DNA from 2 places in the Kitasatospora hibisci genome. Region 2 is predicted to be linked to the other one. Evidence: riboswitches for the same ligand, from Rfam matches in the RefSeq annotation. Region 2 holds a riboswitch; the other holds the start of a gene.
What was found. A riboswitch is a leader RNA that binds a small molecule or an ion and turns the genes downstream of it on or off. The one in region 2 is predicted to bind glycine.
Positions count from the first base shown of each region.

Region 1: it holds a riboswitch for glycine, as region 2 does, so the genes downstream of both, gcvP (aminomethyl-transferring glycine dehydrogenase) here and gcvT (glycine cleavage system aminomethyltransferase GcvT) in region 2, are expected to answer to the same signal.

Region 1 covers NZ_CP171642.1:1,428,597-1,433,975, reverse strand. The annotation lists gene ACF9IK_RS06105 (MFS transporter) at 1-390, opposite strand, end outside; gene ACF9IK_RS06100 (PRC and DUF2382 domain-containing protein) at 537-1,736, opposite strand; glycine riboswitch at 1,961-2,064, shown strand; gene gcvP (aminomethyl-transferring glycine dehydrogenase) at 2,301-5,201, shown strand; gene ACF9IK_RS06090 (DUF5999 family protein) at 5,313-5,379, opposite strand, start outside.
Region 2 covers NZ_CP171642.1:2,959,263-2,964,641, reverse strand. The annotation lists gene glyA (serine hydroxymethyltransferase) at 55-1,323, opposite strand; gene gcvH (glycine cleavage system protein GcvH) at 1,409-1,789, opposite strand; gene gcvT (glycine cleavage system aminomethyltransferase GcvT) at 1,867-2,988, opposite strand; glycine riboswitch at 3,223-3,330, opposite strand; gene ACF9IK_RS12575 (enhanced serine sensitivity protein SseB C-terminal domain-containing protein) at 3,480-4,274, shown strand; gene ACF9IK_RS12570 (enhanced serine sensitivity protein SseB C-terminal domain-containing protein) at 4,439-5,377, shown strand.

The DNA.
Region 1 (5,379 bases), 1.5 Mb from region 2:
GACGATGCTGATGGCCAGCGGGAGCACGCCGCCGCCGGCGCCCTGGAGGACGCGGGCGACGACCAGCCAGGTGAAGGAGTGGGTGCTGACGGCCAGCGCGGAGCCGGCCACCAGGCCGGTCAGCGAGATCAGCAGCATCGGCTTGCGGCCGCGCAGGTCGCCGAACCGGCCCAGCAGGGGGGTGAGCACGGCGGCGGAGAGCAGGTTGGCCGTCATCAGCCAGGTGATGCTGGAGCCGGAGACGCTGAGCTCCTTGGCCAGCGAGGGCAGGATCGGGACGACCGCGGTCTGCACCACGCTGAACGACAGCATCGCCAGAATCAGGGCCGGCAGGACCCGGGCGCTGCTCTGCTTCTCGGCCGCGGTGGTGGGCTGGGGTGCCTCACTCACGGTTGCTTCCTCCCGTACATAGTGAATGAACTGAAGCAACCATGCCGGGAGATACTTCATTGTGTCAAATATCGATCGGTGAAGCTTTGGCAAAGTCGAAGGACCCCGGGCCGGGCCCGGGGTCCTTCGGGTCGAGAGGGGAGGGCTCAGGCCAGCGGCCTGAGGGGGGCCGGGTGGGACGGCGCGTCGGACGACGAGTGCTCGGCCGAGGTCGAGGCCGGCGACCCGGGGGCGGCGGAGTGGCCGGAGCCCGAGGCGGCGGAGCGGTCGGCGGCGGGGGCGGTGTCGTCGTGCACCTCGACCTGCTCCCGGCGCAGCTCGTCCCGGACCACCTCCTCGGTGGTGTAGCGCTCGACCACCAGGCGCACCCGTTCGATGGGGGCCAGGTACTTGCGGACCACCGGCCGCTCCTCGCGGAGCGTCACCTCCTCCACCGCCTCGGCGATCTCCTTGTCGCTGAGAGCGGCCCGCTCCGTGTCGCCGACCGGCATCCGCTCGACCCGGACCCGCTCGCGCACCACCGGCACCCGGCGCTCCACCGGCTCGCTGGTGACGTACTTGCGCAGCTTCGCGGTGCCGAGCACGTGCCACTCGGTGGTGATGTCCAGCCGCTCCTCGCGGCAGGTGATCTCCAGCGGAGCGGCGGGGGCCGTGGTGCCGGGGGTGGCCGTCGTGTCCGGGGCCGCCGTCGTCGCGGCGACGGGCACCGCCGGGGCGGTCGGGACCGAGACCTGCGGACGCGTCTCGGGGGCCGCGGGTGTCGCCGGGGCGGCGGCCGGTGCGGTGCTGTCGAGGGTCCGCACGTGGGCCTCCGTGGCGTGTTCGGACGGCTTGCCGAGATCGGCCGCCGGGCTGGTGTGATGGGCGGGGGCGGCCGTGTCGGCCGGGTGGAAGGCGGCCGGCTTGGTGGCGGCCGGCTTCGTGGTGGCCGCGGTGGTACCGGCGGCCGCGGCCGTGCCGGCGGGCACGGTGCCGAAGTCCAGGTCGGCGGGCTGCGAGCCGGAGCCCGCCCCGTTCGACCGGTTGCCGTCCAGCGCGGTGTCCAGCCCGTAGTAGCGGTACAGCTGGAGCTCCTGGGCGGGCGACAGGTGCTGGCCCACGCCGAAGTCCGGTGACTCCTTCACCAGCGACTTGTCGTACGGAACCCTCAGCTCGTCGCCGGAGAACTCGCTCGTGGTCAGGGGGACGAAGGCGTCCCGGCCGAAGATGCCGGTCCGGACGGCGGCCCACTCGGGCTGCCCGGTGGCGTCGTCCAGGTACACCTCGTCGACCGTGCCGATCTTGTCTCCGTTGCGGTCGACCGCCTTGTGGCCGATGAGGTCCCGGGGGTCGATATCGGTCTGCACTCTTTCCTCCAGTGCGCTGCGCCTGCGGAACTCCCGCAGGCCGGCGGCCGGCCCGCCCGTCCGACACCGCCACTTCACACCAAAAGCCATGAACCGGACGCCCGCGACCGGGGAGCCGCCGGACGGGCCCCGCACTGCTCCGTACGGGGCACCCGTGCGGCGGCCGAGTGACCCGGCACACCCGTGATCGAACCGCCTCCCGCTGGTACCCTGGGCGCGACCGCCGAGCCCGCTCGGGAGAGTCCCCGACGTCGGAGAACGCCGGTCGGGGCGCCGAAGGAGCAACTCCTCCCCGGAATCTCTCAGGCATCCGTACCGTGTGGGATAGGTCACTCTGGAAAGCAGGGCAGGACCGCCGGCGAGGGAGCCGACGGCGACCACCCTCACCGACGGTGCAAGCCGACGGGTGCCCCCGCGCCCCGTGCGGGCGAAGCTCTCAGGTCCCGATGACAGAGGGGGAGGCCTGTCGGGTTCGCCTGTCGGGCCGAACCGCTGTTGTCCGCAGCGGCGGAGCCGCCCGGCGTGCGTACCCCCGCCGGTCCGTGACCAGGAGGCCTCGACCACATGAACGCCCAGCCGAACGCGGGACGCCCCACCGGCGCCTCGACCCTCACCGAACTTGAGCTGGCCAGCCCCTTCGAGAACCGCCACATCGGCCCCGACGCCGCCGCGCAGGAGAAGATGCTGGCGCAGGTCGGCTACGGCTCGCTGGACGAGCTCGCCGCCACCGCCGTGCCCGAGGCGATCCGCTCCATCACCGGGCTGGACCTGCCCGCCGGCCGCAGCGAGGCGCAGGTTCTGGCCGAGCTGCGCGAGCTGGCCGGCCGCAACCGGGTGCTCCAGCCGATGATCGGTCTGGGGTACTACGGCACGTTCACCCCGCCGGTGATCCTGCGCAACGTCCTGGAGAACCCGGCCTGGTACACCGCGTACACGCCGTACCAGCCGGAGATCTCGCAGGGTCGCCTGGAGGCGCTCCTCAACTTCCAGACCCTGGTCTCCGACCTGACCGGCCTGCCCACCTCCGGCTCCTCTCTGCTGGACGAGGGCACCGCGGCCGCCGAGGCGATGGCCCTGGCCCGCCGCGTGACCAAGGTCAAGGGCGGCGTCTTCCTGGTCGACGCCGAGACCCTGCCGCAGACCGTCGCGGTGATCAACACCCGCGCCGTGCCGACCGGTGTCGAGGTCGTCGTCGCAGACCTGTCCGAGGGCATCCCGGCCGAGGTCGCCGAGCGCGGCGTCTTCGGCGTGCTGCTGCAGTACCCGGGTGCCACCGGCGTGGTCCGCGACCTCACCGCCGTCATCGAGCAGGCGCACGGCCTCGGTGCGATCGTCGCCGTCGCCGCCGACCTGCTGGCGCTGACGCTGCTGAAGTCCCCGGGCTCGCTGGGCGCCGACATCGCCTGCGGCACCTCGCAGCGCTTCGGTGTGCCGATGGGCTTCGGCGGCCCGCACGCCGGCTACCTCTCGGTGCGTGCCGAGTACGCCCGTTCGCTCCCGGGCCGGCTGGTCGGCGTCTCGGTCGACGCCGACGGCAACCGCGCCTACCGCCTGGCGCTGCAGACCCGTGAGCAGCACATCCGCCGCGAGAAGGCCACCAGCAACATCTGCACCGCCCAGGTGCTGCTGGCCGTGATGGCCTCGATGTACGCGGTCTACCACGGCCCGGACGGCCTGGCCGACATCGCCCGCCGCACCCACCGCTACGCCGCCGCCCTCGCCGAGGGCCTGCGGGCCGGCGGCGTCGAGCTGCTGCACGGCGAGTTCTTCGACACCGTGACCGCGGTGGTCCCCGGCCGCGCCGCCGAGATCGCCGCCGCCGCGCGCGCCAACGGCGTCAACGTGTACCAGGACGGCGAGGACCGGATCTCGGCCTCCACCGACGAGACCACCACCCGCGAGCACCTGGCGGGCGTCTGGGCCGCGTTCGGCGTCGAGGGCGTGGAGGTCGCGGAGAGCGCCGACGCGCTGCCGGCCGCGCTGCTGCGCGAGGACGAGTACCTGACCCACCCGGTCTTCCACAGCCACCGCTCCGAGACCGCCATGCTGCGCTACCTGCGCCGCCTCTCGGACCGCGACTACGCGCTGGACCGCGGCATGATCCCGCTGGGCTCCTGCACCATGAAGCTCAACGCGACCACCGAGATGGAGCCGGTGACCTGGCCGGAGTTCGGCCAGCTGCACCCGTTCGCGCCGATCGACCAGGCGCAGGGCTTCCTGACCCTGATCCGCCAGCTGGAGCAGCAGCTGGTCGAGGTGACCGGCTACGACGCCGTCTCGATCCAGCCGAACGCCGGCTCCCAGGGTGAGCTGGCCGGCCTGCTGGCCGTCCGTGCCTACCACCACGCCAACGGCGACACGCAGCGCGACGTCTGCCTGATCCCGTCCTCCGCGCACGGCACCAACGCGGCCTCCGCGGTGATGGCCGGCATGCGCGTGGTCGTGGTGAAGACCCTGGTCGACGGCGACGTCGACGTCGAGGACCTCAAGGCCAAGATCGAGCAGCACCGGGACAGCCTCTCGGTGCTGATGGTCACCTACCCGTCCACCCACGGTGTGTACGAGACCCAGATCACCGAGATCTGCGGCATGGTGCACGAGGCCGGCGGCCAGGTGTACGTCGACGGCGCCAACCTCAACGCCCTGGTCGGCCTGGCCAAGCCCGGCAAGTTCGGCGCGGACGTCTCGCACCTGAACCTGCACAAGACCTTCTGCATCCCGCACGGCGGCGGCGGCCCGGGCGTCGGCCCGGTCGCGGTGCGCGCGCACCTCGCGCCGTACCTGCCCAACCACCCGCTGCAGGAGGAGGCCGGCCCGGCCACCGGCGTCGGCCCGATCTCGGCCGCGCCGTGGGGCTCGGCGGCGATCCTGCCGATCTCCTGGGCGTACGTCCGGCTCATGGGCGGCGAGGGCCTCAAGCGCGCCACCCAGGTGGCGGTGCTGAACGCCAACTACATCGCCAAGCGCCTGGCCCCGCACTTCCCGGTGCTCTACACCGGCCCCGGCGGCCTGGTCGCGCACGAGTGCATCATCGACCTGCGCCCGCTCACCAAGGAGACCGGCGTGACGGTGGACGACATCGCCAAGCGCCTGATCGACTACGGCTTCCACGCGCCGACGATGTCCTTCCCGGTGGCCGGCACCCTGATGATCGAGCCCACCGAGTCCGAGGACCTGCACGAGATCGACCGGTTCTGCGACGCGATGATCGAGATCCGCGGCGAGATCGAGAAGGTCGGCTCGGGCGAGTGGGCGGCGGACGACAACCCGCTGCGCAACGCCCCGCACACCGCGGCCGCGTTGGCCGGGGACTGGGCGCACGGCTACGGCCGCCAGGAGGCCGTGTTCCCGGCGGGCGTGAACCCGGCGGACAAGTACTGGCCGCCGGTCAGCCGGATCGACGGCGCGTACGGCGACCGCAACCTGGTCTGCTCCTGCCCGCCGCTGGACGAGTACGGCGTCTGACGTAGGACGGCGTCCGATCGCGGACGGAAGACGGCAGGGCCCCGGCAGAACGATCCGCCGGGGCCCTGCCCGTTGCTCCGTACGTGTGGCGGCTGCCCCCGCCGACGGTGGTCAGACCGCGTGGGCGACGGGGCGGCGCGGGGCGATCACCCGGCCGTCGGGCAGCAGTTCTCCCGTG
Region 2 (5,379 bases):
AACTGCGGGTGGCGCGGCGGGGTGAGGCCGGTCACCTGGGCCCGAACGATCGGGTCAGAGGTTCGGGTACAGCGGGTACTTCCCGGCGAGGGCGGTGACCCGGGCCTTCAGCGCGGCGGCGACGGTCTCGTCGAAGGCCGGCTTCAGGGCCTCGGCGATGATGTCGGCGACCTCGCGGAAGTCCTCGGCCTGGAAGCCGCGGGTGGCCAGCGCCGGGGTGCCGATCCGCAGGCCGGAGGTGACCATCGGCGGGCGCGGGTCGTTCGGGATGGCGTTGCGGTTGACCGTGATGCCGACCTCGTGCAGGCGGTCCTCGGCCTGCTGGCCGTCGAGCTGGCTGTTGCGCAGGTCGACCAGGACCAGGTGCACGTCGGTGCCGCCGGAGAGCACGGAGGCGCCGGCCTCGGCGACGTCCGCCTGGAGCAGGCGCTCGGCGAGGATGCGGGCGCCGTCCAGGGTGCGCTGCTGGCGCTCCTTGAACTCCTCCGACGCGGCGACCTTGAAGGCGACCGCCTTGCCGGCGATCACGTGCTCCAGCGGACCGCCCTGCTGGCCGGGGAAGACCGCGGAGTTGATCTTCTTGGCCCACTCGGCCTTGGAGAGGATGACGCCGCCGCGCGGGCCGCCCAGGGTCTTGTGGGTGGTCGTGGTGACCACGTCCGCGAACGGCACCGGGTTGGGGTGCAGGCCCGCGGCGACCAGGCCGGCGAAGTGCGCCATGTCGACCATCAGCAGGGCGCCGACCTCGTCCGCGATGCGGCGGAACTCGGCGAAGTCCAGCTGGCGCGGGTAGGCGGACCAGCCGGCGATGATCAGCTTCGGCTGGTGCTCCTTGGCGAGGCGCTCGACCTCGGCCATGTCGACCTGGCTGGACTTCTCGTCCACGTGGTACGCGGCCACGTTGTAGAGCTTGCCGGAGAAGTTGATCTTCATGCCGTGGGTCAGGTGGCCGCCGTGGGCCAGGCTCAGGCCCAGGATCGTGTCGCCCGGCTGGATCAGGGCGAACATGGCGGCGGCGTTGGCCTGCGCGCCGGAGTGCGGCTGGACGTTGGCGTGCTCGGCGCCGAACAGGGCCTTGATCCGGTCGATCGCGATCTGCTCGACGACGTCGACGTGCTCGCAGCCGCCGTAGTAGCGGCGGCCGGGGTAGCCCTCGGCGTACTTGTTGGTCAGCACCGAGCCCTGGGCCTCCATGACCGCCACCGGGGCGAAGTTCTCGGAGGCGATCATTTCCAGGGTGGTCTGCTGGCGGTGCAGCTCGGCGTCGACCGCGGCGGCGATCTCCGGGTCGAGGGCGTGCAGGGACTGGTTGAGAACCGTCATGGTGTGGTCTTCCCGGGAGGAGGGAGTACGGGAGGGCGGGGCCGGCGCCGGGGCGGCCGCGGTGCGGCGGCCGCCCCGGCAGGGCTCAGGCCTGCGGGTTGGTCAGCGCGTCGTACTCGTCGGCGCTCAGCAGCTCGTCGGTGGCCTCGACGCGGACCTTGAACAGCCAGCCGCCCTCGAACGGGGCGCTGTTGACCAGCGAGTTGTCGTCCAGGACGTCCTGGTTGACCTCGGTGACCTCACCGGTGACCGGGGAGTACAGGTCGCTGACCGACTTGGTCGACTCCAGCTCGCCACAGGTCTCACCGGCGGTCACGGCGTCGCCGACCTCGGGCAGCTGCACGTAGACGATGTCACCGAGCGCATCGGCCGCGTGCGCGGTGATGCCGACCGTGGAGACACCGCCCTCGGCGGCGGTCAGCCACTCGTGCTCCTTGGTGTACTGCAGGTGCTGGGGGTTGCTCATGGCGTCATTCTCCAGGATGGGAAGCGGGTACGACGAAGCGGCCCGTCGGGCGGACGCGCCTCGGGAAGGGGAAGGGGTCAGCGAGCGCGCTTGTAGAAGGGCAGCGCCACGACCCGGACCGGCTCGTGCTTGCCGCGCACGTCCACCGCGACGGTGGTGCCGGGGGCGGCGTGCGCCGCGTCCACGTACGCGATCGCGATCGGCTTGCCCAGCGTGGGGGAGGGGGCGCCGGAGGTGATCCGGCCGATCGGCTCGCCCTCGGTGGAGACCACGGTGTACTCGGCGCGCGGCACCCGCTTGCCCTCGGAGACCAGGCCGACCAGGACCCGCGGCGGGTTGGCCTCGGCCTCGGCGGCGGCCTTCTCCAGTGCCTTCCGGCCGACGAACGCGCCCTCGTTGGTGGTCTTGTCGAACCGGACGACCCGGCCGAGGCCGGCGTCGAACGGGGTCAGCTCGGTGGAGAGCTCGTGCCCGTACAGGGGCATGCCGGCCTCCAGACGCAGCGTGTCGCGGCAGGACAGGCCGCAGGGGACGAGGCCGCGGTCGGCGCCGGCCTCGGTCAGGGCGTTCCAGATCTGCTCGGCGTCGCCCGGGTTGCAGAAGATCTCGAAGCCGTCCTCGCCGGTGTAGCCGGTGCGGGCGAGCAGCACGTCGCGGCCGGCCACCTGGGCCGGGAGGATGGCGTAGTACTTGAGGCCGGGCAGGTCGGCCTCGGTGGTGGCGGCCAGGATGCCGGTGGCCTCCGGGCCCTGGACGGCGATCAGCGCGTAGGTGTCGCGGTCGTCGGTGACGACGGCGTCGTAGCCCTTGGCGCGGGCGATCAGCTCGTCCAGCACCAGCTGGGCGTTGGAGGCGTTGGCGACGACCAGGAAGGCGTCCTCGCGCAGGCGGTAGACGATCAGGTCGTCCAGGATGCCGCCGTCCTCGGCGCAGATCATGGTGTAGCGGGCGCGGAGCACGCCGAGCGCGGAGACGAAGCCGACCAGCGCGTGGTCCAGCATCTCGCCGGCCTGCGGGCCGGTGACGGTGATCTCGCCCATGTGGGAGAGGTCGAACAGGCCGGCCTTGGTGCGGACGGCGAGGTGCTCCTCGCGCTCGCTGCCGTAGCGCAGCGGCATGTCCCAGCCGGCGAAGTCGGTCATGGTGGCGCCGAGACGGCGGTGAAGCGCGTCGAGCGCGGTGAGGCGGAGGGACGACATGGCCTGGAACTCCTCGGTCTGGGCACTCAGGGGTGCGCACGCCGGACCGGACCCGCTCGGGGAGGGACCTGACCTGCGCGCGGGCATGCGGCGGCTGGGTCTCCCCATCTGTCGTCGAACCTGAGAGCTTCACCGCAACACGGGCCCGCAGCTGTTTCCAGCTAACAGGACAGCATGGCGGCTTGCACCGTGGGTGGGCGCGCGGCAGGGCCGTGCACCGCTTTCCAGATCTGCCTAACCCGTGCGGTAGGGGGGCCTGAGAGATTCCGGGGAGGACTTGCTCCTTCGGCGCCGGCTGTGCCGCCCCTCGGGGGGCACTCCGGACTCTCCCGCGCGGGTTCGAGCGGCCGGTATGGAGTTTGGGATCGGCCTCCGCGGGAACGCGTAGCCGCGCACATCATGGCACGTCCGGCGCCCGGGCGGGAGAGGGGCCCCGGTCGGCCCGCTAGGCTGCACGCGTCGACGAGCCAGTGAGGCGGTACTAGGGGCACATGGGGTACCCGGTGGAGCAGCAGCAGGGGTGGGGCGGCCCGGAGTCGGTGCCGCCGGGCGGGGGATGGCCCGCCAACGAGCTGGAGCAGGTGCTCACCGCCGCGCTCGGCGATCCGGGCGCGACCCCGCGGGTGATCGAGGTGCTGGCCCGTAGCCAGGTGTGGGTGCCGCTGCCGGCCGGGGCCGACCCGCAGGGCCAGGCGCTGGACCTTCCGACCATCGAGCTGGCCGGTGACCCGTACGTGCCGGTCTTCTCCTCGCAGGAGGTGTTCCTGCAGCAGGCACCGGGGATGGCCTTCGCGATCGCGCCGGTCCGGGAGTTCGCCCGCGGGCTGCCGCTGGGCGTGGGCATCGCGGTGAACCCGGAGGCGGCGGTCGGCATCCCGGTGCCGCCGCAGGGCGTGGCCGAGCTGCGGCGCGGGCCGCGCGACGACCGCTGGGAGGCCGCCGACGCGCCGACCGGCGGGCGGGTGGCGCTGCGCGAGCCGGTGCCCGGCGAGGATCCGGAGGACTTCCTGGCCGCGTGCCGCTCGGAGCTCTCGGCGCTGCCGGGCGTGCTGACCGCCCGGCGGGCGCTGGCCAGTGTCGAGGGCGAGCCGACCGTGATGTTCGTCGGCGTCCAGCTGGACCCGGCGGCCCCGGCCGACCCGGCCGCGGTGAACGGGGCGCTGGGCCGGGCGCTGGGAACCGCGCCGCTGCCCGGTGGCGTCCACCTCGTGCTGCTCGACCTCGCGGAGGACCCCGTGGTCGAGTGGTTGCTCAACCGGGTCCAGCCGTTCTACACACGGATGTGACGCACCCCTCCCCGCCCGCGGTCGGGCGGCCCGCGCACGGGTCGGAGGGGCCAGGCAGGCACGCCGGCATGGCGGTGGTGGGTGGCGCCCCATAGGGTGCGTGCAGACACTCCGCCGGGGCCGGCGGCCAGGTGAGGGAAGAAGAGGCGCAGCGAGGTGGGCGCATGAGTGCGGGAGCGGTAGCGGGCGGTGCACCGGGGCCCTGGGGCCAGGCACCCGCCGGGCGCCCCGGCGCGGATCCGAGGGCCCTGGAGCACGCCCTGCGCGAGGTCGCGCCGGAGCGCTGGGAGGCGTACGAGGCGCTGCTGCAGGCGCTGGCCGTCGGCCAGGTCTGGATGCTGCTCTGGCACGGGACGCCGGGGAGCCCGGACGCCCAGTACGGGAACATGGAGATCAGCGGGCACGGCTACGCGCCGGCGGTCACCTCGCCCGAACAGCTCGCGGCCTCCGGCTGGACGCGGGCGCACGAGGTGATCTCCGGGCGCGAGATCGCCGCCTCCCTCTACCGGACCCGCTGGGGCCTCTGGCTGAATCCACACGCCCCCGGCGGCGGCGTCGGGGTGCCCTGGGCGGACCTGCGGCGGATCGCGGCCGGACTGGACCGGCTGCCGGCCGGCCCGCTGAAGCTGAGTGAGCCGCAGGTGCCGGCGCAGCAGTTCTTCGCGCTGCTGGAGCGCCAGGCGGTCGAGGTGCGGGCGGTCCGCTCGCTCCGCCGGGCCTGGGTGCAGCCCTCGGTGGGGGAGCCGTACCTGGCCATCGGGCTGGACCTGTACGAGAGTTCGCCGCCGACCGTGGAGGCCGTCCGGGCGCTGATGCAGCGGGCGATCGCGGTCGCGCCGGAGGGGCTGGCGGTCTCCACGGTGGCGATGGGGGACGAGTACGACCCGGTGGCGCTCTGGATGCGCGCCAACGCGCGGCCGTTCTACGACCGGGAGGCGGGCGGCCAGGGCCGGCCGGCGACCGGGCCGTACCCGCCGGTGCCCCCGCCGCCGTACCCCTCGCAGACGGGGCCGGGCTACGCCTACGGGACGCAGCCGCCCGCGCAGGGCTGGCAGGGCCAGCCGCCGCCGCAGCAGCCGTGGCCCGGCTACCCCGGGCGCTGACC